DNA from 3 places in the Microbacterium sp. DMC48 genome. Region 3 is predicted to be linked to each of the others. Evidence: predicted binding sites of a transcription regulator. Region 3 holds the regulator's gene; each other region holds the start of a gene.
The links. Region 3 encodes HrcA, which represses chaperone genes, less so after heat shock. Its sites were predicted from a motif close to TTNGCACTCGNNNNNNNCGAGTGCNAA; they were not measured.
Positions count from the first base shown of each region.

Region 1: a site for HrcA is predicted at 8,206-8,232, ahead of ACT53O_RS14195 (Hsp20/alpha crystallin family protein). Genes of this name have one in related genera too.
Region 2: a site for HrcA is predicted at 7,727-7,753, ahead of groES (co-chaperone GroES). Genes of this name have one in related genera too.

Region 1 is NZ_JBQUZN010000006.1:469,390-479,208, reverse strand. Features, by position in the region: gene ACT53O_RS14240 (molybdopterin-dependent oxidoreductase) at 1-959, opposite strand, end outside; gene ACT53O_RS14235 (DUF6176 family protein) at 1,048-1,371, shown strand; gene ACT53O_RS14230 (hypothetical protein) at 1,433-1,765, opposite strand; gene ACT53O_RS14225 (HNH endonuclease signature motif containing protein) at 2,136-3,455, shown strand; gene ACT53O_RS14220 (hypothetical protein) at 3,530-3,847, shown strand; gene ACT53O_RS14215 (DUF2207 domain-containing protein) at 3,875-5,719, opposite strand; gene ACT53O_RS14210 (MarR family winged helix-turn-helix transcriptional regulator) at 5,770-6,198, shown strand; gene ACT53O_RS14205 (DUF4287 domain-containing protein) at 6,203-6,499, opposite strand; gene ACT53O_RS14200 (DUF2804 domain-containing protein) at 6,529-7,560, opposite strand; gene ACT53O_RS14195 (Hsp20/alpha crystallin family protein) at 7,678-8,133, opposite strand; gene ACT53O_RS14190 (L-serine ammonia-lyase, iron-sulfur-dependent, subunit alpha) at 8,273-9,778, opposite strand.
Region 2 is NZ_JBQUZN010000003.1:480,653-490,471, forward strand. Features, by position in the region: gene guaB (IMP dehydrogenase) at 1-9, opposite strand, end outside; gene ACT53O_RS02235 (branched-chain amino acid ABC transporter permease) at 371-1,711, shown strand; gene ACT53O_RS02240 (branched-chain amino acid ABC transporter permease) at 1,722-2,717, shown strand; gene ACT53O_RS02245 (ABC transporter ATP-binding protein) at 2,710-3,723, shown strand; gene ACT53O_RS02250 (ABC transporter ATP-binding protein) at 3,720-4,505, shown strand; gene ACT53O_RS02255 (ABC transporter substrate-binding protein) at 4,765-6,099, opposite strand; gene rarD (EamA family transporter RarD) at 6,270-7,202, opposite strand; gene groES (co-chaperone GroES) at 7,344-7,640, opposite strand; gene ACT53O_RS02270 (extracellular catalytic domain type 1 short-chain-length polyhydroxyalkanoate depolymerase) at 7,883-9,175, shown strand; gene ACT53O_RS02275 (class I SAM-dependent methyltransferase) at 9,199-9,819, shown strand, end outside.
Region 3 is NZ_JBQUZN010000004.1:331,391-341,209, forward strand. Features, by position in the region: gene ACT53O_RS06860 (ExeM/NucH family extracellular endonuclease) at 1-2,765, opposite strand, end outside; gene lepA (translation elongation factor 4) at 3,072-4,922, shown strand; gene ACT53O_RS06870 (DUF1990 family protein) at 4,951-5,601, shown strand; gene hemW (radical SAM family heme chaperone HemW) at 5,601-6,818, shown strand; gene hrcA (heat-inducible transcriptional repressor HrcA) at 6,877-7,914, shown strand; gene dnaJ (molecular chaperone DnaJ) at 7,967-9,076, shown strand; gene ACT53O_RS06890 (16S rRNA (uracil(1498)-N(3))-methyltransferase) at 9,078-9,819, shown strand, end outside.

The sequences.
Region 1 (9,819 bases), on a different contig from region 3:
CCCGCCATCCGCAGAATGTCGCGGACGGGCACGCCGAGCCATCTCGCATTGCCCACCAGCCCGCCGCCGACCTCGTTCGACACGCACGTCAAGGTGATGCCGTACTCGTCCAGCCCCATGCCCACGAGGTCGTCGAAGCTCAGCTCGATGCGACGGTCGACCATGCCGTCCACGACGAGGCGCCACGTCGTCGGATCGATGGTCGGGACGGTGAGCGCCGTGTCGACGCGGTAGAAGTCGGCGTTCGGCGTGAACAGCGGCGAGAGACCGGGAACGTCGAGCTCGGCGCCCGCGGGTACGGTCAGCGTTCGGCGAGGGGCCGGCAGCTTCAGCGCATCGCGGATCGCTTCGACCGATGAGGTCGCGGCCGTCACGACGCGTGCCGTGACACCGACGATCACGGCGGAGACCCCGGCCACGCCCGCGAGGCGGAAGAAGCCGCGCCGACCGAGCGCCCGCGCCTCGTCCGGCGCGGAGTCGGTTTCGGCGGAGTCCGGACCGGGCCGCCGCCAGCGCCGCAGGCGGCGACCGAGCATCACGAGAACAACGGATGCCGCGGCCGCCCCGAGCACGGGAGGAACGAACGACAACGGCGTGACTCCGGTGCGCGAGACGACGGCGGCGGTCGACAGCACGCCGGCGATCGCGACGACCACGACGCCGAGAGGGCTGCGCACGTACTCGAGCACTCCCCCGATCGCCGAGGCGATCACGACGGCGAGGCCGAGACCGGCGAGGAGGGCGATCTTGTCGTTGGCGCCGAACGTGGCGATCGCGAACTCTTTGAAGGGCTGGGGGACGATGTCGATCACGAAGCCACCGACCGCCAGGATCGGGCTGGCGTTGCGCGCGACGAGCAGCGCCAGCAGCTCGGCGACGCCGAGGAACACCGCACCGCTGACAAGGCCCGCGAGGGCGGCGAGGGCGAGCGACACGCGCCGGCCGGTCTGCGTGGTCACGATGATCTCCTGCCGCCGGGGTCGGGGTACCTGTGTTGTTCGTCGCTACCGGGCAATCGGATGGGTGACGGCTTTCTCGGCTGACTGCATGATCCATCTCGTCGCACGGCGCATCGACCCAGATCACCTCGACCGCGTTGTGGAGTGGCTCCGCACCGTGAACGGTCCGCGTCGCCAAGAGGCACTCGCCTCACTCGCCGCGGAACGCGTCCGTCATGAGACGGCGATGATCCTTGACGGCGCGGATGGCCCCGTCCTTGTGTACGCCATGGAGACCGACGACATCGCCCACTCCCGAGCCGTCGCCGACATGTCGCCCCGCGCGATCGACGCAGAGCACCGCGCCGTCATGCGCGCGGCCGATGCCGGCGGGGTGGACGGCGACATCGTGCTGGATCTGCGGGCGGTATGACCGACGGCCTGGCAATCGAGGTGGCGGACGACGCCGTCGAGGGAGAACGAAATGACCGCCGTCACAGCTCGCCGCTTCCATCGGCCGCGGCACCGTCCGGCGGAGCCGTGAAGGAAACCGGCGTGCCGGTCGCCCGCGCGTAGGCGATCTCCGCCGCCGTCGATGCGCCGATATAGCCGCCCGGGTTGACGACGAGCACGCGATCGGCGAGGTCGATCTTGTGGCGGTGCAGCGCATCGAGGTGCGCCTTCTGGCCTGCGCTGACATCGCCGTCCATCTCGGCGGGCGCGAGAACGATGACGCCCCGAAGTGTGAGGTCACGGCTCGCGTCGCGCATCTCGTCGGCGAAGCGCGCGGATCCGCAGATGCACACGATGTCGGGGCGAACGGGCATAGCCCAGTCTCCCATTCCAGCCCGACAGAGCCCCTCGCGGGCGTCGGGTCGCCGCCGTGCCCCACAGCCCGCACAGCCCAAGATTCGACTTTCGTATGAAGTCACGAAAAGGTAACGGAAACCCCTTGTGGCCGTTATCTGGTCGTTATAGAGTGCTCGCACGGTAGTTGTTTTGCTGTGGCAGCTACCGGCATGTGATTGCAGGACACTCTTGGTGCAAGGGACAAGGGCCGGTCGGAAGCCTCTCCGACCGGCCCTTACTCTTGCGCCGATTCCTCCCCAGACGGGGCCATCCGACGACTATCCACAATGCGCCGTTGACCAGGACTTATCCCGCTCCAGTGTCGGAGGTCCGCGACAGAATGAGGTCATGGCCACCACCGAGTCCCCCACGACGCGCGATGAGCGCGCGCTCGTCGGTGAGATCGTCGAGGCGCTCGTCGACCGGCGTCGACGTATTGCATCGCTGCAGGCGGAAGAGGCCGTGCTGCTGCACGCGGCGCAGGAGCAGGCGCTCGCGCGACGCGACGTCACCTGCGCCGATCCGAATGCTCCCGACGACATCACGATCCGGTCGATCGCCGCCGAGATCGGTGCGGCGACACAGCAGTCCGACCGCACGATCCAGTCACGGATGGACGAGGCCTCGACGCTGGTGACACGCTTTCCGGCGACGCTTCATGCACTGACGACCGGCCGGATCAGCCGCGCGCACGCGGCGGTGATCACGGATGCCGCGGCACGCCTCACCGACGACGACGCCCGCGCCGCCTACGAGACGGCGGTCCTGCCGGTGGCCGAACGCGAGACGGTCGGGAGACTGCGACCCATCGCCCGCCGCCTCGCCGACGCCCTTCATCCGACGCCGATCGATGACCGCCACCGCGACGCCCGCCGCCAGCGCCGCGTCTGGGTCTGCGATCGCGAGGACGGTATCGCGGAACCCGGCCTCACCGGCCCCGCCCACCTCGTGCACGGCGTCTACGACCGCCTGACCCAGCTCGCAGGCGCCGTCGTCGACGCGCCCCGCCCCGCAGCCCCGGACGATGAGACGATCACGGCGACCGTGGATGCCGCGTCCGCGACCGCTCCCGACGCACGACGGCTGGATGAGGTTCGCGTCGACGTCGCACTCGACCTCCTGCTCTGCGGACATGCGACCGCCGAAGCGAGCGCCCAGAGCATCCCCGGGGCCGATGCGATCCGCGCCCGCATCCAGGTCACGGTTCCCGCGATGAGCCTGCTCGGCGCCGCGGACGAGGCGGCCGACCTGACCGGATACGGTCCGATCGGCCCCGACCTCGCGCGACAGCTCGCGGGCAGAGCCGCCGGGTGGGATCGGCTGTTCACCAGCCCGACGACGGGGGCCGTCCTCGCGATCGACCGCTACCGCCCGTCTCGTGACCAACTGCGCATGCTCCGCGCGCGCGACGAGCACTGCCGCTTTCCCGGATGCCGCCAACCGATGCAACGCTGCGACGTCGACCACACCGTCGCCCGCGAACACGACGGGCCGACGTCGGTCACGAACCTGGCGCATCTGTGCCGACGGCATCACACTCTCAAACACCATTCCGCCTGGCGCGTCCGCCAACGGGCGGACGGCATTCTCGAATGGACGAGCCCGATGGGTCGGCGATACGACGACCGTCCCGCGCGCACTCTCGTCTTCGACCCGCCGCCGTTCTGAGACCGACGCGGCAACCGCGATCGCGAGACCGACGCGACACCGGAGCATGCCCCCTCCCGTGATGGAATGTCACCATGCCCGACGACGTCATCTCGCTCACCCTCGACGGCACACCCGACCTCCCGAGCGCGATACTCCAGACCCTCTACCGCCTCACCGGACGATCCACGGTCGAGATGCGACTCGGCATCCAGCGTCACGAGCCGCTCTTCACCGCCGCGCTCTTCGGTCCCGACCACATCGATGTCGTCCCCCGCCTCGAGAAGACCATCGCGTACCTCGACGAGCTGGGCCTGCCGTTCGCGCTGCACGCTCAGTTCGACGGCGAGCGCGACGACATCGACCGGGCGACGCTCCGCAGCATCCTGGAGGGCGACGGCGGCGCGCTCTGACGTCGTCGCGACCAGTCGACGAGCCGGTCAGACGCCGCCGCCTCCGCCACCCCCGCCCCCGCCCCCGGCGGAACCGCCCCCTCCCGATCCACCCGACGTCGATGACGACGACATCGCGGCGCTCGAGAGCGAACCGATCCCCGCCGAGAACGACGACGCGTCGAAGGCCCCGGTGCCGTAATACCAGTACGGTCCCGCCGCACCCACCGCGGTGTACAGCACGGCCAGCTGCGCCGACCACTGCTTCTCCTGGCCGAACACCACCGCGTAGGGCAGCAGCTTCTCGTATAGATCCAGCTTCTGGCGCGGGTCGTTCACGTCCACCGCCACCCGCTCCGCCCCCGCCGGCGATTGGAGCATCCGAATGCGGTCGGCCTCGGCCCACCGAATGAACTCCTCCAGCCCCCGCAGGTGATCGCGGGTTTCGGCTCCGAGCGCTGTGAGGGGCTTGCGTGAGCAGATGCCGATCACCACGACCGCGATCGCCACGCTGATGCCGATCACCGTCCAGGGAAGGGCCGGCTGCACGTACGCTCCGATCGCGACGAAGCCCAGACCCAGGGCCAGTCCTGCGCCGACGACGGCGAGCAGGATCGGCAACCAGCGGGCACGAAGCGGCACCGCTCTGCGCAGTCCGCGCACGGCCAACTCCGTCTCCGCCGCCGCGAGGATCTTCTGCGCCACCTTGGAGAAGCGCGTGTCCTGCTTTCCGAACGGGTACTGCGCGCCCGGCATCCCGCCCGGGAACAACCCGTCCAAGAGCATCATCCCGTCGCCGTCCGCTTTCGAGCGGTCCACCAACTCCGCAATGAGCTTGGGCTTGCCCCAGCCACGCCCGTCGGACTCCAGGATGCGGATCGACCCGCGCACCGCCTGCTCCAGCACTTCTGCGGGGATCGCCTTCGACGACTGTCCGAGCAGCACGGCGCGCTCGAGCGCATCCACGATCTGCGGAGGATCGTACTCCGCGATGATCGTCGGCCGACCGGGCTCATCCGCCAGCTCGCGCCGCCGCGCACGCAGGCCCAGAACACCCGCTCCCACGGCGAGCGCACCGGCGCCCAGCTGTCCCCAACCGAGGGGGGAAGCCAGGTATCCGGAATCGAAGGTCGCGAAGGTCCCCTCGGCGAACCCGACGGCCATCGTGAGCGTCTGGTGCGGCTGCACATCGTCGGCGACGGCCGTGACGACGACACCCCCGGCGCTGCCCGCGGCATCCGGCGCCGACGAGATCGACGCGCACGACGTGTGGGCGTCCTGCACTCCCTGGTAGCACGACATGCTCCCCGTCAGGGATGCCGCGAGTGGGGCGTCCAGGTGCAGCCGAGCCGTGACGCGCCCGAACGACTGACCCCAGTCGACGCCGTTGACATCCCAGTAGAACTCCAGGCCGGAGTCGGGGAAGACCCACGTCACGTTCTCGAGCGTGTAGGTGAGGACGAAGGTCTGCGCACCGCGCAGGTACTCGTCCGACCGCGAGACGACCGAGAACACGCCGTCTTGATCTTCCACCTCGCTCGGTCGTGGTGATCCGTCGCCGTCCGTCACCGAGACGAGTGAGGGGCGCAGCGGCTGACCGTTGTAGGAGTCGGGGATCTGGCGGCGAATGCCGTGGTTCTGATCCGCGTCAGGGAACTGTGCGACGAGCGTCTCGACGACGCGCAGCCGACTGGTGCCGTCGGCGGCCCGCGTCAGGGTGTAGTCGACCGTCATCGACGAGAAGGAGAAGTCGTCGACCCCTGTCGCCGCTCCGGCCCACGCAGGGCTCGCCGCTCCGGCCCACGCAGGGCTCGCCGTTCCGGCCGCCACCGCGACCGCGATACCGACGATCGCGAGCGCGACGCCGACGATTCGTGCACGTACGCGCCCCATGCACATCAGCCTATGGGGCGTCGTCCGAGCTGCCCAGTACAGTTGACGCCATGACCGACCGCCGCCTCGCCATCTCCGCGTGGGAGAGCCTCTTTCGCGCGCAGCACGAGATTTTGCGCGAGATCAGCGAAGACTTCGGCGAGGACGAACTGACACAGGCCGAATACGACGTGCTGCTCACCGTCGTCCGGGGTGATGACAACAGTGCGCGCCTGCGCGACGTGACCGCCAACATGCTCATCAGCCAGCCGAGCGTCTCGCGACTGGTCGACCGCATGGTCGCCCGCGACCTCATCAGCAAGTGCGTCGATCCGCTCGACGGGCGCGGCGCGGTCGTCCGCGCGACCGAACGGGGGGTGGCCGCCTTCCGGCGCCTCGCGACCGTGCACGGTCGATCGATCGCCGAGCGGATGTCGGTGCTCAGCGACGACGAGCTGGCACAGTTGCAACGGCTGACGACGAAGCTGCGGGGCGCCTGAGCCGTCAGAACCCGCGCGACGGGTTCGTCGCCTTACCCTTGAGCCATAGGGTGTCGCTCTCGTCGCTGTGCGACGTGCCGCTGCCCACGTGGGTCGACGCGATCTTGGGCCCCTTTGTGATCACGTGCACGAGCGCCATCGCGTGCCCGCGCCCGAGCCCGTAGTCCTCGGCGAGCCATGCGACGATCTCACCCGCCTTCGTCCCCGGTCCGAAGCCCTTCGCGCTGGCTTCGTCTACGAGCTCCTGTGGCGTCCGCCCGGTCTTGTCCTCGATGTTGTCGAGATATGCCTGAAACGACATCCTTGCCCCTTCCTCTGGCCTCTCCCCGGCTACCACCGGTTGCGGACATCCTCCGCGAAACCTTCGATGCCGTCGAACGCGATCACGCCGCCGTCCCCCGCGAACGTCCCCGACCAGGTGCCGAAGCACTGATCCGTTCGCGAGGAGACCACGCCGAGGTTCGTCGCCGACTTCTTGTCGTAGAACGGGGTGAACACGGCATCCAGGCCTCCCCCGTGCACCCGCCACGGACGCAACGGCGCGGCGCGCTCATACTCCCAGACCACCGACGCAGAGATCTTGTGCAGAACGCCGTCGAGCACGACGGCGTTCTCCGTCGAGCCCGTCCCGTCGGTCCACCGTCCCCCGACCTGGATGCCGAGGCTGCGCCCGTCTGCGAGGGTGCCCGATCCCGCACCCCAGTTCCACGACACGTCGTAGGGCCAGCGCCCCCGCCCGTGGTCGAGCACCGCCCACGATCCCTGCCCGACGTCGTAGTCGATGCCGTCGAGCGTCAGCACCCCGGATGCCGGGAGTGCGACATCCTTCACGGTGTACTGGAAGCGCCGAGACGACCACGGCACGACGACCGCCAGCAGCTCGTGTCCGGGCGGGCGGCGCACCGTGATATCGAAAGACGCGTCCGCGATCTCCGCGTGCAGACGCCAGAGCGTTCCCCGCTCGGCGGGAGTGATCGTCGCGGCGAGATCCGCGTGTCGCGCGATGGCGATGCCCGTGCCGAGCGACGCGGGAAGGGACACCTCCCGCGACGGCAGCACCGTCACACTGCGACCCCACGAACGGGTCGTGGCTCGATCGTGGATCCACACTTCGTGCACGGCCGCATAGTCCAGCGACGACACCGTGAGCGAGACGATGTGCGTGGGAGTCATGACGTTCCAGTACTCCCAGCGCTTGTTGCGTCCCCACGAGCGGACGAAACGTCCGCGCCCGATGCCACGGGTGTCGATGAGCGGCGCGCGGGCGAAGCCGATCGCCTCCGGGTTGAGTCGACCATCGGGACCGGTGAGGGCGACGGGTTCGGTGATCTCGCGCTCGCGCGCGACGGGGGGTGCGGTCATCGGCATCCTTGCTGACGTTCCGAGTGCTGGTACTTCCGGCGGGTGCTTCGACACTAGCGTGCGCACGCGAACCGCCCCGGTCCTCGCGGACACGGGGCGGCTGCGCGCGGTGCGGGACTACTGCTCGACCGGCTGCGGCTCCTGCGCGGATTCGTGCGCCTGGATCGTCGGCGCCGCGCCATCGGCGACGACCTGGACCTTGCGCGGCTTCGCCTTCTCGCTCACGGGGATCGTGACCGTCAGCACGCCGTTGCTGTAGGTGGCGGCGATGCCATCGGTGTCGATTCCCTGACCGAGGTTCAGCTGGCGGAGGAAGCTCGCGGTCTCACGCTCGCGCGTGATCCACTTCACGCCGTCGCCCTCGCTGAGGGTGCGCTCGGCACGAATGGTCAGCAGCTGGCCGTCCACATCGATGTCGACCGAGCCCGGGTCGATTCCCGGAAGGTCGGCGCTGAGCACGTAGTGGTCGCCGTCGCGGTAAAGGTCCATCGGCATCCGGCGGGGTCCCCGGCGCGTGTCGAAGAGGCCCGACGCGATGCGGTCGAGGTCACGGAACGGGTCATACGTGGCCATTGTTCTCTCCTTGTCGTGTGTCACTGTGATGGTCTGTCAAAGTTGAGCCTCATCGACTCAACCACCATCAGATTAGCACTCGCCCCATGAGAGTGCCAATGGTTCACGCATGGCGAACACGAGCGGTTGCGGCCGCCGTTCAGCACTCCACGACGTTGACGGCGAGTCCGCCCTCGCTGGTCTCCTTGTACTTGGTCGACATGTCGATGCCGGTCTGACGCATCGTCTCGACCACGGCATCCAGCGGTACGTAGTGCGTGCCGTCGCCACGCAGCGCGAGGCGCGCGGCGGTGACCGCCGTGGATGCCGCGATCGCGTTGCGCTCTATGCAGGGGATCTGCACGAGTCCGCCCACGGGGTCGCACGTCAGACCCAGATGGTGCTCCATCGCGATCTCGGCGGCGTTCTCGATCTGGCGGTTCGTGCCGCCCATCACCGCGGTCAAGCCGCCGGCCGCCATCGCGCACGCCGAGCCGACCTCGGCTTGACACCCGCCCTCGGCTCCCGAGATCGAGGCGTTGGCCTTGAAGAGCGAACCGAGAGCCGTGGCCGTCAAGAGGAATCGACGGATGCCGCGACGACGGTTCGCCTCGGCGAGCTCCTGCGCGGTGGCGACGACGCCCTCGGCTCGGTGGGCCGCATCGCCGGATTCGCCGCCCTCCGGACCGTGCAGCCCGAGAAGCGCCGAGCCGACGAGTTCGCCGTAGGGAGTGACCGCGTTCTCCGCCCCGATGCCCGCATCGGCGAGGAAGCGCCACCAGTACATCGCGACGGCCGGAAGGATGCCAGCAGCACCGTTCGTCGGCGCCGTCACGACCCGTCCACCGGCGGCGTTCTCCTCGTTGACAGCCAGCGCGAACGCGCCGAGCCACTCACCGGGAAGCTCGCGCCCCATCGCCTCGACGCTCTCCAGCTGCGCGCGGATCGCGCCCGCACGCCGCTTCACCTTCAGCATTCCCGGCAGCACCCCGTCGGCGTGCAGGCCCGCATCGACGCATGCCGCCATGGCGTCCCAGATCGCGTCGAGCCCGGCCGCGACGTCTGCTTCCGGTCGCAGCGCCTCCTCGTTGCGCCGGGCGACCTCTGCGATCGTGAGCCCGTAGGTATCGCAGACGTCCAGCAGCTGCGCCGCCGTCGCGTACGGCAGCGGGAAGGATGCCGCGGCCACCGCATCCGACTCGCCCTCGCGCCGGATGAACCCTCCACCGATCGAGTAGTAGGTGTCCTCGCGCAGCACCGCACCGGCGGCATCGCGGGCGACGAGGGTCATCGCGTTGGGGTGTCCGGGAAGACGCGTCCGCGGTGCGAGCGAGATGTCTGAGCGTGAGAAAGGGATCGGGATGCGACCGTCCAGGAGGAGGTGCGCGCCGTCGACCCAATCGGTCCAGGCGCCCCGCACGCGCGCCGGATCGACGGTCTCGGCCGCGAACCCCTGCAGGCCCGCGACGACCGCGTCGGGCGTGCCGTGTCCGATGCCGGTGGCGCCGAGCGACCCGTACAGTGCGCACTCGACACGCGCCAGACCTGCCAGATCGACCGCACGGCGCGCGAAATCTCGGGCCGCGCGCAGCGGGCCCACCGTATGGGAGCTCGATGGTCCTACCCCGATGGAGAACAGGTCGAACGCCGAGACGTACGCACTCACGTGTGTGAGCCTACGCCGCCCGCCGCGCCGGGCCCTGCCCG
Region 2 (9,819 bases), on a different contig from region 3:
GTGCTCCACGTGCTCTCCTGTGTCTGGCATGTGCGGCGCGCGCGGGTCGCGTGTGTATCGCGCGCGCGAAAGGCGGGTGTACCGATTGTAAGTCGCGGCGACCTCCGCGCATTCCGCGGATACTCCCGGCCCGTGCGGCGCGCGGCTCGCCCCGGACATCTCGATACGTTCACGTGAACGTTTCGCCTCTTGACGCGGGGCGGCATCTGAGGGAGCGTTTCTCCACGCGACGATGCGCACCCCGACGAAGCTCCAACGACGGAGCGACGACGTTCTTGTGCGAAACACGCGCGACACATCCGGGTCGTAGCCTCGACCCACCAACGAGCGACCGTCCGGATGGCCGCCGTCGATTTCAGAGTGGAGTGCCATGCTCGTGTCCTCAGCGAGACTCGGGGTCCATCCGCGACGACGAGTCGCCCTCCTCGTCTCCCTTCTGTTCGCCGCGATCACGATGCTGGCGGTGCTGCTGCCGGCACAGCCCGCCGCAGCCGCCGCGGCATCGTGCTCCGCCGATGCGTCCACGGCGTGCGTGCAGGGCACGATCCGCCAGAGCGACGGCTCACCCGCGGTGGGTGTGGGACTGACGATCTCCGGCCCCGGCGTCGGCGCCAGCCCGACCACGACGACCGACAGCGCCGGACGGTGGGTGTTCGCCGTCACGAAGGACGGCACCTACACGGTGAAGGTGGATGCCGCGACACTCGCCCAGGGCCAGTACCTCGACGGCGCCGACTCGCGCGAGGTCAGCGTGACGCTGCACTCCGACGTCTCGGCGATCTTCAAGCTCTCCGACAGCCCGGACGGCGCCGCCGCCAGCGCGAGCGCGTTCGACTGGCCGCGGTTCTGGCAGCAAGCGGTGCAGGGCATCCGCCTGGGCCTGCTTCTGGCACTCGCCTCGCTGGGACTGTCGCTCATCTTCGGCACCACCGGCCTCAGCAACTTCGCCCACGGCGAGCTCGTCACCATCGGCGGTGTGCTCGCCTGGTTCCTCACCTCGCTCACCGGCAACCTCTGGCTCGGTGGCGGCCTCGCCGTCATCGTGATGGCGGCGCTGGGATGGGTGCAGGATGCCGGGCTGTGGAAGCCGTTGCGGCGGCGCCGGCTGAGCCTGACCCAGATGATGATCGTGTCGATCGGCCTGTCGATCGCGCTGCAGTACGTCGTGCAGCTGTGGATCGGCGCGGGGACGGTGCGCATCGACAAGTCGAACCCCGCCACGGTGACGATCTTCGGCGTCACCCTGACCATCCAGTCGTACGTCGCGATGGGAATCGCGATCGTCGCCATCGCGGCGGTCGGGCTCGGCCTGATGTACACGCGCTTCGGTCGCGCCACCCGCGCGGTCTCCGACAACCCGGCGCTGGCCTCGGCATCCGGCATCGACGTCGACAAGGTGATCCGTGGCGTGTGGATCCTCGCCTCGGGCCTCGCGGGCTTGGCCGGCGTGCTGCTCGGCCTCGTGCTCAACGGCATCGGCTGGGAGACCGGCGGCCAACTGCTGCTGCTGCTGTTCGCAGCCGTCACCCTCGGCGGGCTCGGCACCGCGTTCGGCGCGTTCGCCGGTGCGATGGTCATCGGCCTCATCGTCGAACTCACGAACATCTGGCTGCCGGGCGATCTGAAGTACGCCACGGCGCTCGCACTGCTCATCGTCATCCTGCTGTTCCGGCCGCAGGGCATCTTCGGCCGCGCCGAGCGAGTCGGCTAAGGAGAGGGCCATGGACTTCTGGATCACGCTGCTGCAGCAGCTCACCGAGACCGCGATCGCGCCGATCACCGCCGCGTACGTCATCGCGGCGATCGGCCTCAACATCCACTTCGGGTACACGGGGCTCATGAACATGGGGCAGGCGGGCTTCATGCTCCTCGGCGCCTACGGGTTCGCCATCACCGTCATCAACGGCGGCGGCTTCTGGTTGGGGGTTCTCGTCGCGATCGTGGCGTGTGTCGTCTTCGCCTTCGTGCTCGGCATCCCGACCCTGCGACTGCGCGGCGACTACCTCGCGATCGTCACGATCTGTGCGGCCGAGATCGTGCGCATGGTCGGACGCCTGTCCGCCCTCGCCGACGTGACCGGCGGGTCGACGGGCCTCGTCGGACCCGAATACCGCGGGGCGTTCACGAGCCTGTCGATCCTGCCTCCGGGCACCACGCAGATCCTGTGGTTCTCCTACCCCAACACCGACCCGGGGTCGGGCAACGACTGGTGGACGCGCCTGGTCGCGTGGGCCCTCGTCGCCATCGCCCTGCTGTTCACCTGGCTGGCCATGCGCAGCCCGTGGGGTCGTGTGCTCAAGGGCATCCGCGAGGACGAGGACGCCGTACGCAGCCTCGGCAAGAGCTCGTACTCCTACAAGATGCAGGCGCTCATCATCGGCGGTGTGCTCGGCGGCATCGCCGGCATCCTGGTGGTGCTGCCGGCCTCCGTGCAGCCGGACGGCTTCGGCCGCCCGCTCACGTTCAACCTGTGGACGATCATGCTGCTGGGCGGCGCCGCCACGATCTTCGGCCCGCTGCTCGGATCGATCATCTTCTTCGTCGTGCGCATCGCGATCGTGCAGATCGCCGGCGAGTACATCCCGGCGTCGATCCTCAACACGCAGCAGACGCAGTGGCTGTCGTGGGTGCTGATCGGCATCGCTCTCATGCTGCTGGTGATCTTCCGACCACAAGGCATCCTCGGCAATAAGAAGGAGTTGAGCTTCAATGCCTGACCAGACCGCCGACCGCGCCGTTCCGGTCTCGCAGGAGCCCGGCGCGATCACACAGGCCATCCGCTCCACGCTGCTGAACGTCGCGGAGACGCCCGGCTCGGCCAAGCCCGATCCCATCCTGGTGGTCGACAACATCGTGCGACGCTTCGGCGGCATGACGGCCGTTAACGTCGACCACCTCGAGGTGCAGCGCGGCGCGATCACGGCGCTGATCGGCCCGAACGGCGCCGGCAAGACCACGTTCTTCAACCTCATCACCGGCTTCGACAAGCCGTCGTCGGCGAAGAAGCTCTTCGGGGGGCCTTCGCCGGCCGAGGCTGCCAAGTGGTCGTTCGACGGGCGCACGCTCGGCAACACCGCGGCATCCAAGGTGGCCCGCGCCGGCATGGTGCGCACGTTCCAGCTGACGAAGGCGCTGTCGCGCATGACGGTGCTCGACAACATGCTGATCGGCGCGAAGGACAACCCCGGTGAGAACCTGGCGGTCGGCCTCGTCAAGCCACTGTGGGGCGGCGCCGAGAAGGCGAACATCGCCAAAGCCGAGGAGCTGCTGCAGCGCTTCAAGCTCGACACCAAGCGCGATGACATGGCCGGAAGCCTCTCCGGCGGGCAGAAGAAGCTTCTCGAGATGGCTCGGGCCCTGATGAGCGATCCCAAGATGATCATGCTCGACGAGCCCATGGCCGGGGTCAACCCCGCGCTCACGCAGAGCCTGCTCGAGCACATCCAGGCGCTGCGCAACGACGGCACGACCGTGCTGTTCGTCGAGCACGACATGCACATGGTGCGCCACATCTCCGACTGGGTGGTCGTCATGGCCCAGGGCGAGGTGGTCGCCGAGGGCGATCCGGAGCGCGTCATGAAGAACCCGGCCGTGATCGACGCCTACTTGGGCGCGTATCACGACACCGATCTCGGCGACGATGCCGCCGTGAACACGGGCCTCATCACCCAGATCGAGGCCGAGGTCGAAGCCGAGGCCGAGCAGGAGGACGACCACAAATGAGCATGCCATCCGCCGCGGCTGCGCCCGAGGCACCGACGGCGACGCCGGTCGTCAAGGCCGACAGCCTCGTCGCCGGCTACCTGCCGGGCGTCAACATCCTCAACGACTGCACCCTGGAGGCGTTTCCGGGCGAGCTCGTCGGAATCATCGGCCCCAACGGCGCCGGCAAGTCGACGCTGCTGAAGGCCCTCTTCGGCCTCGTCAACGTCCGCTCCGGCGCCGTGACGCTGGAGGGCGAGGACATCACCAACCAGAAGGCCAACCAGCTGGTGCAGGCGGGGATCGGCTTCGTTCCCCAGACGAACAACGTCTTTCCCTCCCTGACGATCGAGGAGAACATGCAGATGGGCATGTTCTTGCGACCCAAGGAGTTCCAGAGCCGCGTCGCCGAGATCTGGGAGCTCTTTCCCGTGCTGGGCGAGCGTCGCAAGCAGCGCGCCGGATCGCTCTCCGGCGGCGAGCGCCAGTCGGTCGCCATGGCGCGCGCCCTCATGATGAAGCCGAAGGTGCTGCTGCTGGACGAGCCCAGCGCGGGCCTGTCCCCCGTTCGCCAGGACGAGACGTTCATCCGCACGCGGGAGATCAACAAGACCGGTGTGACCATCATCATGGTGGAGCAGAACGCCCGTCGCTGCCTGCAGATCTGCGATCGCGCGTACGTCCTCGACCAGGGCCGCAACGCCTACGAGGGCGCGGGACGCGAACTCGCGAAGGACCCGAAGGTCATCGAGCTGTACCTCGGCACGCTCGCCGCGGATGTCGAGGCGTCGCACTCGGACTGACCGCTCAGGGACAGAAGGGGCCTCGCCGTCTCGGCGAGGCCCCTTCTGCACGCGCGCGGCTTTCGATGCGGAGATGCGCAACGGATGCGGACGCCGAACGGCACGGCATCCGCATCCGTTGACCGCATCCGCATCTGTTGACGGCGCTGGCGACGGGAGATCGGATGCCGCGGCGGGCATATGCACCCGCCGGCTGCGCGCCGAGACACGAAGAAGGGGCGGATGCCGCGGCATCCGCCCCTTCTGTCGTGCGCAGGTGTCAGTTCACGGAGCCCTGGATGGACTTCTGGAAGACGGGAGTGTTGTTCGCGTCGAACTTGTAGATGCCGATGTAGGCGCTCGACGGGTCGTTCTGGGAGTTGAACGGACCGATGCCCGCCTTACCCGTGTAGGTGATGTCCTTGCCGCTCTTGATGAGCGCGAGGCACGAGGCGTAGTCGGAGCACTTCTCACCGTTGGTGGTGCCCGAGACCGCGGCGAGGTTCGCCTGGATCGTCGGACCGTCGGTGCCCTTGCCCTTCTCGGCGGCCAGTGCCGCGAGCACGATGGCGTCGTAGGACTCGGGAGCGTACGAGAAGTCCTTCAGGTCGGCGTTCGCGCTCTTCTTGTAGAAGTCCACGAGGCGCTGCTTGAACTCGGGGTCGGGCTGGGCGCCGGGAATGGTGCCCTGGGCGCCGGTGAGCGTGCCCGCCTCGAAGTCCTTGCTGTAGTCGGCCGTGTTGCCGTCGACGAGGTACGTCTTCGACAGATCCCAGCCCTGAGCCTTCAGCTCGGGGACGATCTGCTTGGTCTCGTCGAAGGCGAGGATCACGATCGCGTCGGGCTTGGCCGCCAGAGCCGCCGACACCTCGGACGAGAAGGTCTTCTGACCGGGAGCGAACTCCTGGCCCTTGCCCTTGGCGCCGTAGACGACTTCGCCGCCCGCCTTGGTGACGGTGTCTTCGACGACATCGCGCAGGCCGGTGCCGTACGCGTCGTTGAAGACGATGAACGCGACCTTCTGGACGCCGTCACCGATGACGAGGTTGCCCAGCGCCGAGCCCTGCACCGTGTCCGGCGGAGCGGTGCGGAAGTAGTAGCTGGAGTAACCGGAGAGCTCGGTCGCGGTGTTCGCCGGCGAGATCTGCACCTTGCACTTCGAGACGATGGTGTCGACGAAGTTGAGGCTGACGCTCGAGGACTCGGCACCGAGCACGACCTGAGCGTCCGACGACGCGATCTGCGCAGCCGAGGCGGTGGAGACCGACAGGTCGGACGAGGCGCCGGAGTCGGTGATGGGGCCGACCTTGATGGGCTGACCGAGCACACCGCCGGCGGCGTCGATGTCTTCGACGGCAAGGCCGTAGCCGGCCTCGGCGGGCGGGTTGAGGTAGGCCAGCGAACCGGTCTGCGGCAGGATCGTCGCGAGAGTGAACGGTCCGGTCGAGGGCGTGCCGGGCGTGCAGGCGGCGGCAGGGTCCGCCGACCCCGTCGAGGTTGCCGTGGGAGCCGACGTGGTGCCGCCTCCGCCCGAGCTGGAGCACCCTGCGAGGGCGAGCGACGCGGCGCCCGCGAGCGCAAACGCGGCGATGAGCGCCTTGTTGCGATGAACCATGGGTTCTTCCCTTTCTTCGATGACATCGCGCGGCGCACGGGCTCCGCGGTCTGGCTTGAACGCTAAACCTGCTGTGTCACCAGGATGTTTCGCGCACGCATCGAAGAGAAGCACCGCGACGCAATCGTTATGAACGTCGCGCGGGCGCCGCTCACGTCGTCGAGACGTTCTCAGACCAGATCGGCGACGTCCGAGACGTTTCGGGCCCGCCGCGACGACACCACGGAATCGACGCTCAGCACGACCAGCGCGACCCACACCAGCGCGAACCCGATCCAGCGTTCGAGCGGCATCGGCTCGTGCAGGATCCACGCGCCGATGATGAACTGCAGGATGGGGGCCACGAACTGCAGCAAGCCGATCACGGTGAGCGGCGCCCGTCGCGCACCCGCGGCGAACAGCAGCAGCGGAACAGCGGTGACGACGCCGGCAAGGGTGACGAGGACGGTGTGCCCGGCGCCCTGGGTGCCGAAGACGAGGCCGGTGGTGGCGGCGACCACGACCAGCTGGATGAGGGCGATCGGGGTGAGCCAGAGAGATTCCAGGGTGAGGCCACTGATCGCATCGACCCGAGGACCGATCTGCTTCTTCACGAGACCGTAGGTGCCGAAGCTCGCCGCCAGGGTCAGCGCGATCCAAGGGAACGATCCGTAGGCGACGATGATGACGATCACGGCCAGTCCCGCGAACCCGATCGCGATCCACTGCGCCAGCCTCAGACGCTCCTTCAGCACGATCACACCCAGCAGCACGGTCACGATCGGGTTGATGAAGTACCCGAGGCTCCCCTCGATGACGTGCCCGGTGAGGATGCCGATCAGGAACACCTGCCAGTTCACATAGATCAGCAGGCCCGCGATGATCGTCCAGAACACGAGCCGTCGATCACGCAGGATCGCGATGAGCTTGCCCCACGTGCGGGTGAGCGTCAGCAGGATCGCGCAGAACGCGAGGGAGAAGAGAATGCGCCAGACGACGATCTCCCACGGCCCGATGGGCGCCAGCAGCAGGAAGTAGAGGGGCATGAATCCCCAGAGGAAGTACGCCGCGAAGGCGTAGATCCCCCCGCGCCGCTCTTCACGTGCGGTCTCGGCGGGTGTCATGAGAGAAAGCCTACGACGGTCGTGACATCTTCGGACCGACGGATGCCGAGGCATCCTGCCGTTGGTCGTCGTTCCTCCGCCAATCCGCGTCAACGACGATGGCCCCCGGACTTTGCCGGGGGCCATCGTCGTGTGCGATCGTCAGCGGACGACGACCGCCAGAACGTCGCGGGCCGACAGGACGAGGAACTCGTCGCCGCCGAACTTCACCTCGGTGCCGCCGTACTTGCTGTAGATGACGCGGTCGCCGACGGCGACGTCGAGCGGCACGCGGTTGCCGTTGTCGTCGATGCGGCCGGGGCCCACGGCCACGACCTCGCCCTCCTGGGGCTTCTCCTTGGCGGTGTCAGGGATGACGAGGCCACTGGACGTGACCTGCTCAGCCTCGACCTGCTTGATGACGATGCGGTCCTCGAGCGGCTTGATGGAAACCGACACGGTCTACCTCTTTCTTGCTGGGCGTGATGCTTCAAGACTCGTTAGCACCCACAGGGGTGGAGTGCTAACAGAAGTCTAGAGCGCGGCTGGCACTCGTGCAACGCGAGTGCCAACTCTGCGAGACCACCACCCCCCCTGTTACATGAATCATGTTTCACTTACCATCGGACCTGCGCTCCCACGACCGGGACGACCGGGCAACGGTGCCCGGACGATGGCGGGAGCGGGATCGGAGTCGACCGATGACCACCCCCGACCTCACGACGGATCACCCCGCTCATCGGCGGCGACGCGCGCTGGCCGCGGCCCTGACGGCGGCGGCCCTGGCTGTCGGCGCTCTCCTGGCCGCACCGGCAGCGAGCCCCGCTGCGGCGGCGACGGGGTCGTGGACGACCGAGTCGATCGCGGGCATGAGCGTGCGGCTCTACACGCCGGCGAGCGCCGCGACGCTGGGCAACGGTCGCGCGCTGATGATCAGCCTGCACGGGTGCGTGCAGACGGCGTCGACTCTGCAGACCGCCGGCAACTGGGCCGCGACGGCGGAGCAGTACGGCATGGTCGTCGCCCTTCCCGACGCCCCGGGCGGGGGTGTGGTGCTCGGATGCTGGGACTACTACGACGGCAACCATTCGCGCACCGCACCCGCCCGCCACGACGACAACCTGTTGGCGCTGGTGTCGGCGCTCACCGGCCGCGCGGCGCTCGGCATCGACCCGGCGCAGGTGTACCTCTCGGGCCTGTCCTCCGGCGGCGGCGAGACCATGGTGATGGGGTGCCTCGCCCCCGACGTGTTCGCTGGCATCGGCATCAATGCCGGACCCACCGTCGGCACGACGTCGGGACAGATCGGCAGCGTCGCCGTCTCGCAGGCTCAGGGCACGGCCACGTGCCGCACCTTCGCCGGCTCGGCATCCGCATCGTTCTCGAGCCAGCTCACCTCGGTGATCTACGGATCGAATGACACCACGGTCGCGACGGGCTACAACACTCTCAACGCGCAGATCATGGCCGGCATCTACGGCGCCGGGTCGTCGTCGACGTTCTCGCTGGCGGGGCTGGCCGGCACCAACACGGCGGGGTCGGGCACGATGTACGCGGATGCCGCGGGTCCGCGCGTCTCGCTCATTCAGAACACCGGCCTCGGTCACAACTGGCCGGCCGGCGGCGGGCCGGGCGGCTCGTACGTCTCGACCAACAGCATCGACTACCCCGCGTACGTGACCGGCTTCTTCTTCGCGCACAACCGGCGGGTCGACCGCGCGGCGACACCGAGTCCGACGCCGACGCCCACGCCGACGCCGACGGCGACGCCGACCGCGAGCCCCAGCCCGACGCCGACCGCACCGGGCGCGACGTGCGTGAGCGCGACCAATGCCGCCCACAAGGCCGCGGGCCGGGCGACCAGCTACGGCGTCAATCCCTACAACCCGTATTACGCGGTGGGCAGCCTGGACTACCTGGGGCAGGGGGATGCGACCGTGACGAGTCTGCAGCAGACGTCGGCATCGCGCTGGACGAAGGTGAGCGGGTGCTGAGCAGCCCCGCATAGGCTGGCGGGATGGAACGCGCCGAGCTCACCGCCCTGCTCACCCCCGAGGGGCTGCGGCTGGCCGATGAGCTCGGCGCGATCGACTCCGCCGACGAGGTGGCGCGCACCGTGTCGCGGCTGCGGGCGCAGGGCCTGACGCCCGAGCTGGTCTCGGCCGCCGTCGGCCAGGCGCGGCTGCGGACGCGGGCGCGCGCGAAGTTCGGGGCGTTCGCCGACCGCATGCTGTTCACGCGGGCGGGTCTCGAACAGGCCACACGGCTGTCGGTGGGCGCCCGCCACGCGGGCCGGTTCCGCGACGCCGGAGTGCACCGCGTCGCCGACCTCGGCTGCGGCATCGGGGGCGATGCGCTCGCGTTCGCCGGGATCGGCCTCGACGTGCTGGCCGTCGACGCCGACGAGACCACGGCCGCCCTGGCCGCGTACAACCTCGCCCCGTTCGGCGAGTCCGCGACCGTGCGCCATGCCCGCGCCGAGGAGGTCGCCCTCGACGGCGTCGAGGCGGTGTGGCTCGATCCGGCCCGACGCACGGCCGGCCATACCGAGACGGTGCGGGTCGCCGCGGGCGACTGGTCGCCGCCGCTGGAATGGGTCTTCGCGCTGGCGCAGCGGATGCCCGCGGGCATCAAACTC
Region 3 (9,819 bases):
AGGAGCGTGTTCGGGTTCTGCGCCTTCTTGGCCGCGACGGCGCCGGCGAGGACGGCAGCGCCCGCCTCACCCTGCGATCCGGCCTCGATGCGACCGTGGAAGTCGTTGATCGTCAGGATGTCGATCGTCGTCGGTGCGCTCTTACGGGTCGACAGACCGACTTTCAGCGGATCGTGGTCGCTCGAGCGGTACGGGCCGTCCTGCCAGAACAGCGTGCCGTGGTTGTTGTAGCGGCTGTACTCCAGCGCCACCGACTCCCCGGAGTTGATGTTCCAGACGTCGCCGCCCGTGACGCGCTTCCAGGCCGCGGCGTTCAGCAGCACGTGGTCGAGCGAGCCGGAGAGGCCGTCGAACGAGTACGTGGAACGCCCCACCTTCAGCGCCGACTCGGCATCCGTGTAACCCGCGTCGTAGAGGACCTTCAGCGGGTCCTCCTGGGTGTAGGAGTTGAAGTCGCCGACGAGCACCGCCGCTTCTCCGTTCGCGGTGAGGGAAGAGACCCAGTCGCGCAACGCGCTCGCCTGCGCGACCCGGGCCGGGTTCCACGCCCCCTGTCCGTCCTTCTGGTCGGCCTGCGCGCCGCTGGCGCCGCTGGAACCCTTGGACTTGAAGTGGTTCACGACGAAGAGGAACGGCTCGCCGCCACCGGCGGGCGCGAACTTCTGCGCGATCGGCTCGCGCGCGTTGTCGAAGGCCTGTCCGGATCCCGACTGCGTCCCGAGCGCCAGAGCCTCACCGACGGGTGCGACGCGGGCGGGCTGGTAGATGATCGCGTTGCGGATGACGTCCTGCTCGGATGCATCGGGCAGCTGCGCGGATGCCGGGACGTACGCCCACTTCTCACTTCCGGCAGCGGCGTTCAGCGCCGCGACCAGGGTCGCGACAGCCTTGTCGGGCGTCGACGGCGTCGACTTCGCCGAGTTCTCGATCTCCATGAGCCCGACCACCGAGGCGTCCAGTGTGTTGATCGCCGAGACGATCTTCGACTGCTGACGCGCGAGGTCTGCGGCACCCCAGGCTCCGCGGAGGTCGCAGCCTCCCCGGACGTTCGTGCCGACGCCGGCACGGTCGGTGTACGGCTGGCAGGCCGCGTCGGACGAGCCGAGCGTCGTGAAGTAGTTCAGCACGTTGAACGAGCCCACGCTCAGGTCGCCGCCGACGGGGGCAGGAGCTGCGGTACGCGGGTTGGTGAAGCTCGCCTGACCCTGCGTCTTGCCGTCGCCGGCGAGGAAGGTCACCGGGTTCAGCTTCCACGCGTTGTTGCGGTAGTCCAGCACGAACGAGCCGCTCAGGGACGCGGTGGCGCCCACGACGACCGGCTTGTCGAGCGAAACGTACGCCGGCGTCAGGTCTCCGTTCAGGAGCGCACCGGTGCCGTTGTTGGCGCGCGCGGCATAGTCGAGCGAACCGCCGTCGTCGAGGACGACGCCGCGGGCTAGGTTGTCCGCCGCGGCCGCGGCGGCCTCGGCGCTGCCGGGGCGGGCGACGTCCGTCGGCTGACGGAGCACGCCGCTGCCGGCGGCGAGACCCACTTCGCCATAGCGGTTGGTGTTGTTGGTGTTGGTCACCGTGAAGGTGCCGGTGACGCTCACGAGCATCGACTCGAGGCTCTCGCGCTGGGCGATCGAGGCCGGCCACGTCGTGAGCACGACGGGCTTCGGGGCCGCAGCCGCGTCGATCTTGCGAGCCGCGCCCGTGTCGACCGCGAGCTGGGTGAGGCCGTTGAACTCGGACGCCTTGCCGGTGACGCGGACAGTGTCTCCGAGCGCGACCTCGTTGGCGACGGCCGGGGTCTTCGCGTAGACGAAGATGGCGTCGGATGCCGTGTGGGCGCTCAGATCGATCGCGCCGCCGGTCCCGGGCGTCTGGATGACGTAGCCGTTGTAGCCGCCGGTCGCATACTGAGCGGTGACGACGCCTTCGGTCGTGACGGTCTGGCCGTTCAGCGGGGTGCTGTCGCCGGAGCCTTGGATCGCCGCGATCGGTGTGATCGTCTCGGTCCCGGGGGTTCCCGTCGAGGTCGGCTGCGGCGTCGGGGTGGACGTCGTCGTGGGCTCGGGAGAGGGAGACGCGGTGCCGGTCGGCGCGGGCGTCGGCTCCGTGCCCGCACCGGAGTTCTGCGGAGTGGGGGCGCCCACGGCGAAGTCCGCGCTGTTGACGGCGGTGTTGGTGTGCGACGCGTCGCGCGAGATGCTCGTCGGGTTCTCGGTACCGGGTGCGGGCGAGCCGGCCGCGGGGGTCGCGGACGAACCCCAGGCCACGTAGTCGACGACGTCGGCGTCGCTCGGTCCGGTCACGATGGTCTCATTCGAGACGAGGGCCACCTTGCCGGTCGTCCCGCTCAGCGCGAGCGAGCCGACGGCATCCGGTGTCGGAAGGGGCGTCGTCCCGCCTTGCCCCTTCGCCTCCTGGACGAGGAAGGTGTGTCCGGCGGCGATGGTGCCGCTGAGGGGCTGCGCCGAGAACTTCTTGTCGCCGCCTGCTGCGGCGTACTGCAGCGTCCAGCCGTCGAGGCTGACCGGCGCCGACGAGACGTTCACGAGCTCGACGAAGTCGTGGGTGTAGGTGGCGCCGGAGTTGCCGCCCCCGCCGTACACCTCGTTGATCAGCACGGCGGCGTTCGGCGAGACGGCCGCCTGAGCCGGAATGGTCGCGAATCCCGCGCCGCTGAGGGCGAGGGCTCCGGCGGTGATGGCGGCGACGATCGCGCGCCTGTTCCGCCTCTCGGCGGTGGGACGCGTGGCGTCCCGTGTCGGATCTGACACGTGTTCTCCCTGGTTTCGCATGCAACAGCGGACAGCCGCATACACGGCGGTCCTCTTCGGTGATTGAGTGCCGATGATGAGGTGGCTGTGAGACGAAAAGGTTTCACCGAAGTGAACGCCGCACGACATCCGGTCCCATCGAACGTGAGATCGAGCTTCCGTGGCGCGGATCGCGGCGGCAAGAGAAGGGGCGGTTAACTCTTTCTCATCCGGCGCAGCCCTGGCGCGTCGCGTGAGGGAGAGGCTAAAGTCCCGCGCGCGGTCGCGCGGGGCCCGCCCTGCAGACGCCGGTAGACTGCACGGGACATGTCACCCCGCGCCCTGAAGCCTCTCGAGCCGTCTGCGACCCCTCCAGAGCTGATCCGCAATTTCTGCATCATCGCCCACATCGACCACGGCAAGTCCACGCTGGCCGACCGCATGCTGCAGATCACCGGTGTGGTCTCGGACCGCGACATGCGTGCGCAGTACCTCGATCGCATGGACATCGAGCGCGAGCGCGGCATCACCATCAAGTCGCAGGCCGTCCGCATGCCCTGGGCCACCGCCGAGGGCACCTTCGCACTGAACATGATCGACACCCCCGGCCACGTGGACTTCACATACGAGGTCTCGCGCTCGCTCGCCGCCTGCGAAGGCGCCATCCTCCTGGTCGACGCCGCGCAGGGAATCGAAGCGCAGACCCTTGCGAACCTCTACCTGGCGCTGGAGAACGACCTCCAGATCATCCCGGTTCTCAACAAGATCGATCTGCCCGCCGCCGATCCCGAGAAGTACGCCGCAGAGCTTGCGAACCTCATCGGCGGCGACCCCGCCGACGTGCTGCGGGTGTCCGGCAAGACGGGCATGGGGGTGGAGGAGCTGCTCGATCGCATCGTCGAGCGCATCCCCGCCCCGGTCGGAGACGCCGCGGCCCCGGCGCGCGCCATGATCTTCGACTCGGTCTACGATGCCTACCGCGGCGTGGTGACGTACGTCCGCATGGTCGACGGCAAGCTCGAGCCGCGCGAGCGCATTCAGATGATGTCCACGCGCGCGACGCACGACCTGCTCGAGATCGGTGTCTCCAGCCCCGAGCCGGTTCCGACCCGGGGCCTCGGCGTCGGCGAAGTGGGCTACCTGATCACCGGCGTGAAGGACGTGCGCCAGTCGAAGGTCGGCGACACGATCACCAACCAGCGCAAGCCCGCGAGCGAAGCACTGGCCGGCTACACCGACCCCAAGCCGATGGTGTTCAGCGGGATCTACCCGATCGACGGCAGCGACTACGCCGACCTGCGTGAGGCGTTGGACAAGTTGAAGCTGTCGGACGCCTCGCTGCAGTACGAGCCGGAGACCTCCGTCGCCCTGGGCTTCGGATTCCGCTGCGGGTTCCTGGGCCTGCTGCACCTGGAGATCATCACGGAGCGCCTGTCGCGCGAGTTCGGCCTCGACCTCATCACCACGGCACCCTCGGTGACGTACGAGGTCACGACCGACACGGGCGAGTCGGTCACGGTCACCAACCCGAGCGAGTACCCCGACGGGCGCGTCGCGAGTGTCTCCGAGCCGGTCGTCAAGGTCGGCATCCTGTTGCCCAAGGATTACGTGGGCACGGTGATGGAGCTCTGCCAGCAGCGCCGCGGAACGCTCCTCGGCATGGAATACCTCAGTGAGGACCGGGTCGAGCTGCGCTACAACATGCCGCTCGGCGAGATCGTCTTCGACTTCTTCGATCAACTGAAGTCGAAGACACAGGGCTACGCGAGCCTCGATTACGAGCCCGCCGGATCCCAGGAGGCCGATCTGGTCAAGGTCGACATCCTGCTGCAGGGTGAGAAGGTCGACGCGTTCAGCTCGATCGTCCACCGCGAGAAGGCGTACGCGTACGGCACTCTGATGACCGAACGCCTCCGCAAGCTCATTCCGCGCCAGCAGTTCGAGGTGCCCATCCAGGCCGCCATCGGCGCACGCATCATCGCGCGCGAGAACATCCGAGCCATCCGCAAGGACGTGCTCGCCAAGTGCTACGGCGGCGACATCACCCGTAAGCGCAAGCTGCTGGAGAAGCAGAAGGAGGGCAAGAAGCGCATGAAGATGGTTGGTCGTGTCGAGGTGCCCCAGGAAGCCTTCATCGCCGCGCTCTCCGGCGATGTCGAGGGCAAGGACAAGAAGTAGGCAGGACGCCCCGGTTAGGCTGGACATCATGCGTCGCGGAAGCTTTCAGGACGACACGGTCGACTATGCCGCCGTCGGCGCCACGCAGGCGCACGACCTCATGAGCTATCCGCCCGAGAACAGCGTTCCGGCGGAGGACTCCTGGCTGCTCGGCAGCGGGAAGGCGCGCTTCGAGTCATCGGCCGACGCGCTGCTGTCGTGGACGGCGCTGCGCGGTGCGGGGCTGGAGATCTCGGACGTGCGTCCGGCTGCCGGCCCGATGTACACGGGAGTCGGCTACGACGTCGACGGCAATCCGACGGTGGCGAGCCGCATGGACGCCGATCAGCGCTTCGACGCCGACGGCACGCCCTACGTCGCGGCGGGAACGACCGTACGGGTGCGGGGACATGTCAAGGGCATGAACGCGGACGGTGAGCTGCGCGTCATCTACGCGATCGAAGAGCCGCGACGCGTGGGGTTTGCACTCGGAACCGTCGGGGACTCCGTCGTCAGTGGCGAGGAATCGTTCGTCGTGACCTGGGCGGACAACGACGAAGTCCGGTTCACGGTGCGCGCTTTCGACCGTCCCGTCGCCACGCTCTACCGCGTCGTTCCGGCTCTGGTGAAGCGTCGCCGGCGCGAGCTCTTCCGCGGGTACCTGCGCGCCCTCTCACCGCTGTACACGACGCCGGCCTGATGGGCTCCGCCCTTCCCCTCGGCGATCCCGCTCCGCTCGACGGCGCGCTGCCGCCGGACATCACGATCGAGGCCGCCCGCGACTTCGGCGTCTACCTGCATGTGCCGTTCTGCCGCGTGCGCTGCGGCTACTGCGACTTCAACACCTACACGGCCACAGAGCTGCGTGGCGCTCGCCAGGACGCGTACGCCGACGAGGTTCTCCGCGAGATCGCGCTCTCCCGCGACGTACTGTCGGCGCGGGGACCGCTGCGCGCGGCATCCACGGTGTTCTTCGGTGGCGGCACACCCACCCTGCTGCCGGCGGGGGATCTGGCCCGGATGCTCGACGGCATACGCTCGGCCTTCGCGCTGACGACCGATGCCGAGGTCACCGTCGAGGCCAATCCCGATACCGTGACCGTCGCGATGGCTCACGAGCTCGCCGAGGCCGGCGTGACCCGCATGTCGATCGGCATGCAGTCGGCCGTGCCGCACGTGCTCGCCGCCCTCGACCGCACCCACGATCCGGCGGCCGTGCAGACGGCGGTCGACGCGGCACGCGCGGCGGGCCTCGACGTGAGCGTCGATCTGATCTACGGTGCACCGGGGGAGTCGCTGGACGACTGGCGCCGCTCGATCGAGGCAGCCGTGGCGCTGCGACCGGATCACATCTCCGCGTACGCGCTCATCATCGAGGAGGGCACCAAGCTCGAGCGCCAGATCCGCCGCGGCGAGGTCTCCGCACCGGATGACGACCTCCAGGCCGACATGTACGAGCTGGCCGACGCGACGTTCGCCGCGAACGGATTCGGCTGGTACGAGGTGTCGAACTGGGCGACGGACACCGCCCACCGCTCTCGCCACAACCTCGCATACTGGCGCGGCACGGACTGGTGGGGCTACGGGCCGGGGGCGCACAGTCATGTCGACGGACTGCGATGGTGGAACGTCAAGCACCCCGCGGCATACGCACAGCGCCTCGCCGCCGGCACCTCTCCTGCGGCTGCTCGCGAGCGCCCGGATGCCGCCGCACGGCGACTCGAGGACGTCCTGCTGCGCTCGCGCATCGCGGAGGGCATCGCGGTGGCCGAGCTGACCGGCGAGGGCCGCCACGCGGTGGCCGCGCTCATCGCCGATGGGCTCATCGAGGGATCATCCGCCGTGCGCGGTCGCGTCGTCCTCACTCGCCGTGGACGTCTGCTGGCGGATGCCGTGGTGCGCGCCCTCACCGCCTGAGCACACGATCGCGGTAATATTGGCACTCGATCACCCTGAGTGCCAATAAGGAGGAGCGATGGTCTCGGAACGCGGCCTGCAGGTCCTCCGCGCGATCGTGCAGGACTACGTCGACACCCACGAGCCCGTCGGCAGCAAGGCGATCGTCGAACGGCACCAGTTCGGCGTGTCCGCCGCGACCATCCGCAACGACATGGCGCTCCTGGAGGACGAGGAGCTCATCGCAGCGCCGCACACATCCTCCGGACGCGTGCCCACCGACAAGGGATATCGCGTGTTCGTCGACCATCTCGCCGAGCTGCGCCCGCTCTCGACGGCGCAGCGTTCGGCGATCTCGTCGTTTCTCACCGACCCGGGCGACCTCGACGAACTCTTGATGCGCACCGTGCGCGCCCTCACACAGCTCACCGGCCAGGTCGCCATCGTGCAGTACCCGTCATTCGCCCGCGCGAACGTCACTCACGTCGAGTTCGTGCACCTGGGCGGAGCACGCGTCGTCGTCATCGTCGTCACCGACACCGGCCGGGTCTCCCAGCGCGTGGCCTTCCTCGCCGAGGAACTCACCGAAGAGGCCGCCCAGCAGGTCAAGACGGCGATCTCGCGGCTGGTCACGGGCAAGCCCGTCGCGGAGGCTGCGGCCGCGATCGTCGAACTCTCGGCGTCAGCCCCCGACGGCACCCGCATCGATGCCGCGCTGCGCACCGTCGCGCGGATCGTCGGCGAGGAACTGGAGGACTTCCGCCAGGACCGGCTCGTGATGGCCGGGAGCGCGACACTCGCGCGGCGCGAGAGCGACTTCCGCGGGAGCATCTACCCGCTGCTGGAGGCCATCGAGGAGCAGGTCACCCTGCTGCGTCTGATGGGCGAGATGGTCGCCGACGACCAGGGACTCGCGGTGAGCATCGGCCGGGAGAACGAGCCCTTCGGGCTCACGGAAGCCTCGGTCCTCACGAGCGAGTACGACGCGACGGGTGCACGCGCGCGCGTCGGCCTCCTCGGCCCCACCCGAATGGACTACCCCACCAACCTCGCGGCGGTCCGCGCCGTCGCGCACTATCTGAGCCGACTGCTCGACGAGGACGACACGTCCCGCTGAGCGATCCGCTCCCGAACACCGACCCGCGCCCGCAAGGGCAGGAAAGGCGATTGTGGCCGACCACTACGAAGTCCTGGGCGTATCCCGCGATGCGAGCCCCGACGAGATCAAGAAGGCGTATCGGCGTCTCGCGCGCGAACTGCACCCCGATGTCAACCCGGGAGCGGACGCGTCCGAGCGCTTCAAGCTCGTGACCCACGCCTACGACGTCCTCAGCGACCCGGAGCAGCGCCAGCGCTACGACATGGGCGGCGACAGCTCGCCCTTCGGCGGAGGCGGCGCGGGTTTCGGCGGCTTCGGCGACATCTTCGAGACCTTCTTCGGCGGCGGCGGAGCGCGCGCCGGCCGGCCGCGCTCGCGCCGTGAGCGCGGCCAGGATGCGCTGGTACGGGTGACCCTCGATCTCGGCGACGTCGTGTTCGGGACCCACCGTGACATCGAGGTCGACACGGCGGTGCTGTGCGAGACGTGCCAGGGATCGTGCTGCCAGCCCGGGACGCAACCGGCGACCTGCGACATCTGCCACGGATCCGGTCAGGTGCAGCGCACCGTGCGCAGCCTCCTCGGCAACGTCGTCACCTCTCAGCCCTGCACCACCTGCCAGGGCTACGGCACCACGATCCCTTACCCGTGCGCGAGCTGCCAGGGCCAGGGCCGCGTCCGCGCGCGGCGGACGGTCTCGGTCGACATCCCCGGGGGCGTCGAGACCGGACTCCGCCTGCAGCTGCCGGGCTCCGGGGAGGTCGGCCCCGCGGGCGGTCCGAACGGCGATCTCTACCTCGAGGTCACCGTCGCCACCCACGAGGTCTTCAGCCGGGAAGGCGATGACCTGCTCGCCACCCTCGAAGTGTCGATGCCCGATGCGATCCTCGGCACGCACACCACGATCTCCTCGCTCGACGGCGACGTCGACCTCGAGGTGCGCTCCGGAGTGCAGTCCGGTGACGTCCTGACGATCAAGGGCCGCGGCATCACGCCCCTGCGCGGCGGCACACGCGGCGACCTTCGGGTCGGCGTGCAGGTCGTCACGCCGACGAAGCTCGACGCCAAGGAGCGCGCACTCATCGAGGACTTCGCCAAGCGGACGAAGGCCCCGGCTCCCCGCCTGGCGCAGTTCCACCAGGGCATGTTCTCGAAGCTGCGCGACCGGTTCCGCGGCTGAGATGGCTCTGCACTTCCTCGTCGACGAGCCGTCGGAGGACGGGCCCGCCGTCGCCGACGCCGCTCCGGGCGACGAGATCATCATCGCCGGTGCCGAGGCTCATCATGCGGCGGTCGTGCGTCGCGTCCGCGTCGGCGAAGAGGTGACGGTGGGCGACGGTGCCGGCGTCTGGCTCACCGGTGTCGTCGCGGCATCCGCACCCAAACGCGTCGCGGTGACGGTGACCGCCCGCACCGTCGCCGCGCCACCCAGCCCGCGCCTCGTGCTCGCTCAGGCGCTTGCGAAAGGCGACCGCGACGAGCTCGCGGTGCAGGCGGCAACCGAGCTCGGCGTCGACGAGATCGTGCCGTGGCAGGGCGCGCGCAGCGTATCGCGCTGGAGCGACGACAAGGCCATCAAGGGCGTCGCACGCTGGCAGAGCATCGTCCGCGAAGCCGCCAAGCAGGCGCACCGCCCATGGGTTCCGCGCGTGTCGGCGCCGGTGTCCGTCGCCGGCCTCGCCGCACGTGCCGCGGACGCGCGCGTTCTCGTGCTGGAGCCCACAGCCGCCACGGCCTTGAGCGCCGTCCCTGTGGCCGACGGCGCGGAGATCGTTCTCGTCGTCGGCCCCGAAGGCGGCATCGCCCCCGACGAACTCGACGCGCTCGCGGATGCCGGAGCCATCGCCGTCCGCCTCGGCAACACGGTGCTGCGCACCTCCACCGCGGGACCGGCTGCCCTCGCCGTGGTCAACGCCCGCCTCG